DNA from 3 places in the Brenneria sp. L3-3C-1 genome. Region 3 is predicted to be linked to each of the others. Evidence: predicted binding sites of a transcription regulator. Region 3 holds the regulator's gene; each other region holds the start of a gene.
What was found. The regulator CRP, encoded in region 3, controls carbon source genes, mostly activating them, when cyclic AMP is high. The targets are predictions, from matches to a motif close to ATGTGANNNNNNTCACAT.
Positions count from the first base shown of each region.

Region 1: the regulator CRP is predicted to act here: its motif matches at 1,220-1,237, upstream of idnO (gluconate 5-dehydrogenase).
Region 2: the regulator CRP is predicted to act here: its motif matches at 1,454-1,471, upstream of JG725_RS05955 (YfcZ/YiiS family protein).

Region 1 covers NZ_JAEMHF010000015.1:36,792-39,068, forward strand. Annotated here, with positions in the region: gene JG725_RS19370 (gluconokinase) at 1-207, opposite strand, end outside; gene idnO (gluconate 5-dehydrogenase) at 242-1,006, opposite strand; gene edd (phosphogluconate dehydratase) at 1,800-2,277, shown strand, end outside.
Region 2 covers NZ_JAEMHF010000001.1:1,335,002-1,337,278, forward strand. Annotated here, with positions in the region: gene fadI (acetyl-CoA C-acyltransferase FadI) at 1-816, opposite strand, end outside; gene JG725_RS05955 (YfcZ/YiiS family protein) at 1,033-1,329, opposite strand; gene fadL (long-chain fatty acid transporter FadL) at 1,720-2,277, shown strand, end outside.
Region 3 covers NZ_JAEMHF010000007.1:14,847-17,123, reverse strand. Annotated here, with positions in the region: gene JG725_RS13890 (ABC transporter ATP-binding protein) at 1-133, shown strand, start outside; gene ppiA (peptidylprolyl isomerase A) at 437-1,006, shown strand; gene crp (cAMP-activated global transcriptional regulator CRP) at 1,090-1,722, opposite strand; gene JG725_RS13875 (OsmC family protein) at 2,033-2,277, shown strand, end outside.

The sequences.
Region 1 (2,277 bases), on a different contig from region 3:
ATAGGCCACATCGCTCAGGCGTTCAAGCCAGGGCTGCCGATCGTCGTCGTTTAATGGACGGCCGGAGGCCATTTTCTGAATGTTGGCGCGCGGGTGCAGGTCATCTCCGTCGATGAATTTGGCGTTGAGGCGGCTGGCTAACGCTTCGCCGACACTGGATTTCCCGGTGCCGGATACGCCCATGATAATAATGCATTTACCGGACATAATATCCCCTTTCAGAGTCAGTTGGCGGTGTTCGTCACACCGCGACCAGCATGCCGCCGTCAACGAACAGCAGGTGCCCGTTGACAAAGTCTGATGCTTTGGATGAGAGGTAGACGGCCGCGCCGATTAACTCTTCCGGATCGCCCCAGCGGGCGGCGGGAGTGCGTTTGCATAACCAGTCGGTAAACGCCTGGTCATCCACCAAGGCTTTGGTCATGTCGGTTTTAAAATAGCCGGGGGCGATACCGTTGACCTGAATGTTATAACGCGCAAGTTCCACACACATGCCGCGGGTCAGCATTTTTACCGCGCCTTTGGAGGCGGCATACGGGGTGATGGTGTCCCGGCCTAGTTCGCTCTGCATGGAACAGATATTGATGATTTTTCCGCGCTGACGTTTGACCATATATCGCGACACGGCTTGGGAAACCAAAAACACCGATTTTTGATTAACATTAATCACGTCATCCCACTCTTTTTCCGGAAACTCGGTAAACGGATGGCGGCGCTGGATCCCGGCGTTATTAATTAATACATCAATGGCGCCGATATTTTCTTCAATATGGTGAATCGATTCCTGAACAGCATCATGGTCGGTAACATCAAATGCCGCCGCATAGGCTTGAAAACCCGCAGCGCGTAATTGCCCAACGGCTTTCTCCGCGCGTTCAGCGGTAATGTCATTAACGATAATCTCCGCGCCAAATTCAGATAAACCTTTAGCCAGCAGAAAACCGATGCCTTGTGCGGAACCTGTAATCAGCACTTTCTTGTGGGACAGTGAAAAAATATTTTTCATAAATAATTCCTGATGGCTGCCTTCTAATGTTTTTATAAAAGGTCGTTATATTTCCTGGCGTCATTGACGACGGAGATAATAAATAATCGATCGCTTCTCTCGGCCATACTGAAAAATAACAGAATGGTTTTTTTAATGTATTCCGCTCGGCGCAATAACGACATATCAGCGTAAATGACGTGGGGCTATGAAACCGTTTTATGCCGGGTAAAACTGTGATGAAGATCACTTTAAACTATGTTACTGCAAGCTGTTACAGATTACGTGACGTCCATCCGCCCAATATTGGAGGGTATCCGTCCGATGGCGGAAGGGAATCGTAGGGGAAATGCGGAAATTAAAATTTAATTATATGATATTTATGGTGATTATTTTTTACTTTGGCGTCGCCGCTGCTTTTTTAGTTACCGGTAACATCATGCCTGTTCGCCCGCCGGGTTTTGAGCAAAAGCGCGGTTTTACGCTGCGAGTAAGGTGCTGAATCTCATCATCACGATGAAATGTCGAAGCGATCACGTTACCGGTAACATTTTTTGTTAACATCATTTAAAATGCGTTAAGATGGCGTCAGAAAATTTAATACCGCCGCAGCTTGTTATTAAATTTTTACCAACACACGCTTCTGTTTTTTTAATTAACAGGGGAGGGGGGTGTTTTATTCAGAAAGGGCGCATTCAGTGTGGAAAAAATAACATCCTCCATGCTCGCGGGTGACGTGTCGTCGTTCCCCTTATGCCGTTCTTGATGGCGCTTTTCATTACAGGTCAACGTTGACTCAGACCCAGGAGGCAGTATGAACCCGGTTGTATTACAGGTCACACAGCAGATTATTGCACGTTCAGCCGCCTCGCGCCGGGCCTATCTTAAGCGGATCGATGCCGCCAGGGACAGTAAGGTGCATCGTTCGCAGCTGGCCTGCGGTAATCTGGCGCACGGTTTTGCCGCCTGCACGCCGGATGATAAAGCGGCGCTCAAAAATATGGTTCACAGCGACATTGCGATTATCACCGCCTATAACGATATGCTTTCCGCTCACCAGCCTTACGAAAACTACCCTGAGCGGCTAAAAGCGGCCTTGCGTAAGGTAGGCGCGGTGGGGCAGGTCGCCGGGGGCGTTCCCGCCATGTGCGACGGCATCACCCAGGGGCAGGATGGCATGGAGCTGTCGCTGATGAGCCGCGATGTGATCGCCATGTCCGCGGCGGTAGGGCTGTCGCACAACATGTTTGACGGCGCGTTGTATCTCGGCATCTGTGACAAAATTGTGCCCG
Region 2 (2,277 bases), on a different contig from region 3:
GCTATTGGCCGCCGTCACGCTGCCGTGCTTACGATCGAAAGCCGGCCGCAACCGGGCATAATGCTCCGGAGCGGAATCCCGACGCACATTATTATCTTCGCTGAGCGCCTGCCGGTAAGGAGGGACATACGCGGTCATCACCTCATCACGCAGGCTCCCCGCCTCCCAGGCGCGGGCGGCGAAACGGTGCGATCGATACGCCAGCGCGTCCTGTTCTTCACGGCTAATGCCGTACGTTTTCGCCATTTGTTCAGCCGTGTCGCCCATGCGCAGGCCGGTGGAATACTCAGCGACCGGGGGAGCGACCGGCAGCAGATCCTTGGGACGTAACCGGGCCAACAGCTTGAGCCGCTGACCCAGCGTGCGGGCTTTGCTCATATCGACCAGCGCTCTGGCGAGCGGCTTGCTCACGCCAATCGGCAGCACGGAAGAGGAATCCGCGCCGCCCGCAATGCCCACCGCAATGGTTCCCGCCATGATGCTTTCCGCCACGTTGGCAACCGCCTGAAAACTGGTGGCGCACGCGCGGGATACGCTGTAAGCGTCCGTATGCACGCTCATGCCCGTTCCCAGCACAATTTCTCTGGCGATATTGGGCGCTTCCGGCATTTGCACCACCTGACCGAATACCAACAGTTCGATCAGTTCGGGGTCGATCCCGCTGCGAATAAGTAGTTCACTCACCACAATTTTTCCCAATTCCATGGCCGGCACGCCGTGATAGGCGGTTGCCTGACGGGCAAACGGAGTACGCAGCCCGCTAACAATCGCCACGCGATCGCCACGACGGGTTATCAGTGGTAACACCTCGCTCATAAACGCTCCTGTTAACCGAGAACATTAGCCTGCGCACAACAGGTCAGACCTGATCTCATTGTTAACCAGATAGTTACATTACGCAAACGAGCAAAGAACAAAAGTGTGAACGCCGACGTGAGAGAAGCAGGTGTAATTCGGGGAGATAAATGTTATTGCCGTAACGGCCTGACAGGATAAAAGCAGGGGCCGTACGGCCCCGAAACAAGGCGAAACTTAACGCAGCCCAAGCTGGAAAATCAGCGTTTCCGCCTGACAGCAGAAAGTGAAGTCAATATCCAGCTTCACGCCGCCGTCCACCGTGGCCAGCTTACTGTCGATCTGGCAAGGATCGGATTCCACCGACCGGGCTTTCTCCGTCAGCGCTTTCAGCGTAGCTTCAGCCTCAGCCCGATCGGTAAAGATTTTACTGTAAGACGCGGTGCAATCCGTATTATCCATCACCGTGCCAACATCGACGCAGCAGCAGGCGGCGGTTTCTTCAGCAGAACATTTGTTTATTGCGTTTGTCATCATTCTTTCCTCTACGGCAGAGACCAGTACAACAGATATGATCCAGTTCAAAAAACCTTATATTCCCGTCTATTCTACTCACCGGGTCGGCACAGCACTAGAACTTACTGTCCGTGGGGGAATTTAGTGAGATCTATCACATTTCATTGTTATCGTAGAGTAAAACCCTCGTAATTACTTATCACGAAAATTAACCAAAACGTTAAGTAGATCTAACTTCTGTATCATTTTTGTCATATTTTTAATACACATTTGCAACATTAACATATTCCCAACTTATACTTTGCCAACTGGTCTGATTTGTCAGACCGAATGCGCCCCCTACAATGCGCGTCCCTTGTTACTTGGTGTAACAAAGTCGAATAACGACCACATAAAGAGGTTTTGGTCATGAGCCAGAAAAACCTGTTAAAACAATCCGCAATTGCTGTTGCAGTGGCACTGGTTTCAACAAATGCATCCGCTGCCGGCTTCCAGCTCAACGAGTATTCTTCCTCTGGTCTGGGGCGTGCGTTTTCCGGTGAAGGCGCCGTGGCGGACAATGCCGCATCCGGTAGCCGTAACCCCGCCACCATGACCCTATTTGACCGTCCCTCTTTTTCCGGCGGCGTGACCTACATTAATCCCGATATTGATGTGCAGGGGAAAAATTCCTTCACCGGTCAGGATACCAGCGCCAAGAATATCGCGCCGCATGCCTGGGTGCCGAACCTGCACTTTATTATGCCGCTGAACGATCAATGGGCCATCGGGGCATCCGCCGTGACCAACTACGGCCTGGCTACCGATTTCAATGATAATTACGCGGCCGGCTCCATCGGCGGGCAAACGGATCTGGTGACCTCGAACCTGAACCTGAGCGCCGCCTATCGTCTGAATCAGCACTTCAGCTTTGGTCTGGGCGTCAACGCCGTTTACGCCGATGCCAAGATCGTGCGCCGGGCGGGT
Region 3 (2,277 bases):
CCGGATACTGGAAACGCTGAATATCGGCGACTTAACCCGCGATACGCCGAAGAACGCCTATACCACCATGCTGGTGGAGGCCAGCCGCCAGTATAGCCGCGACCTTGCGGTGCGTTCGGAGCGTATGGGCTAAGGTTCTGTGCGGCGACAGATAATAAGCGGGTGCTGACTTTAACGTCAGCCTGAGGTTACTGACAAAGTCGTCTGTAAGCCTGAGATACCCGGGCCTACCGTACCGAGGGGCGCTCCGGCGGCTTACGCCGCTACGGCCCCTCGCCACGCTCTCCCTAATAACGGGCTTTGTCAATGGTCTGGGCTGACTTTAACGTCAGCCTTTTTATAATACGTAAAAAAAGGTAAATGGGTGGCGTTGGCGGGTGTGGGTATTTACAATCATTACGCTTTCAGTGGTCGGTTTCTTCAACAAGGAATTATCATGCTTAAACGTACTCTGGCTGCTGCGGCGGCTTTTATTTCACTTACGGCTTTTTCTCCGGTGTTCGCTACCTCCGGCACAACGCATGTTTTGCTGACGACCTCGGCGGGAAACATTGAGCTGGCATTGGACAACCAAAAAGCACCGGTTTCGGTGAATAACTTCGTTGAGTACGTGAATAACGGTTTTTATAACGGCACGACGTTTCATCGGGTCATCCCCGGCTTTATGATTCAGGGCGGCGGTTTTACCGACGACATGAAGCAGAAAGCGACCAACCCGGCGATCAAAAATGAAGCGGACAATGGCTTACGCAACCTGCGCGGCACCATTTCCATGGCGCGGACTGCGGAAAAAGACAGCGCCACCAGTCAATTCTTCATCAATGTGGCTGATAACGCTTTCCTCGATCACGGACAGCGTGATTTTGGCTATGCGGTATTCGGTAAAGTGGTAAAAGGTATGGACGTGGCGGATAAAATCGCTCAGGTGCAGACCGAAAACGTCGGCCCTTACCAAAATGTGCCCACCAAACCGATCGTGATCCAGTCAGCCAAAGTTCTGCCCTGATACGCCTTGCTACGGTGTTATATGGCTATAAAAAAAGCGTGAAAGAGACTTCACGCTTTTTTGTCGTAGGGTAATCGCCGGGTTTAACGCGTACCGTAAACCACGATCGTTTTACCATGTGCGGAAATGAGGTTCTGATCTTCCAACATTTTAAGAATGCGGCCCACGGTTTCGCGTGAACAGCCAACGATTTGCCCAATTTCCTGGCGGGTGATTTTTATTTGCATGCCATCTGGGTGCGTCATGGCATCGGGTTGTTTTGCCAGGTTCAATAATGTTTGGGCAATGCGACCGGTTACATCAAGGAATGCCAGATTACCGACTTTCTCTGAGGTCACTTGCAGCCTGCTTGCCATCTGCGCGGACAGACGCATCAGAATATCGGGATTGACCTGAATCAACTGCCGGAATTTTTTATAGGAAATTTCAGCAACTTCACAAGCCGTTTTCGCCCGTACCCAGGCGCTACGCTCCTGGCCTTCTTCAAACAAGCCAAGCTCGCCAATAAAATCTCCCTGATTGAGATAAGAGAGGATCATTTCTTTGCCTTCTTCATCTTTGATTAGCACTGCGACAGAGCCTTTCACGATGTAGTAAAGCGTTTCTGCTTTTTCACCTTGGTGAATCAGCGTACTCTTCGATGGATACTTGTGGATATGGCAATGAGAAAGGAACCATTCGAGAGTTGGGTCTGTTTGCGGTTTGCCGAGAACCATTCGCTATTATCCTCTGTTGTAATTCACTGCGCAAATCACAGGGCTCAGAGTTCCCTGTACGGCGTGTTTACTGCTAAAAATTCAAATTACGTGTAGGCCGTCAGGGAATATACTGGAGCTTCTGTCTGGCGACGTTATCATCTTCCCGCGATCTGAGTTTGTCCAGAAAAGACAGCTTCTGTTCTCATTTTTAACACAGCTTGGAGGAAGTGTCTTGTGTTGTCTCGCGTCAGCATGATAAAGCTGTGGTTATAGGTTGTTTTTGTATAATAACGATATAAATATTAAAAAATTTTTTAGCGGAGGCGGCATGCAGGCTCGGGTGAAGTGGGTTGAAAACTTAACATTTCTGGGCGAATCAGCTTCCGGACATCAGGTGGTGATGGATGGAAATTCGGGCGATAAAGCGCCAAGTCCCATGGAAATGGTGCTGATGTCGATTGGCAGTTGTAGCGCGATTGATGTGGTGTCGATCTTGCAGAAAGGGCGTAATGACGTCGCGGATTGCGAAGTTAAACTGACCTCGGAGCGGAGAACGGAAGCGCCGCGTTTGTT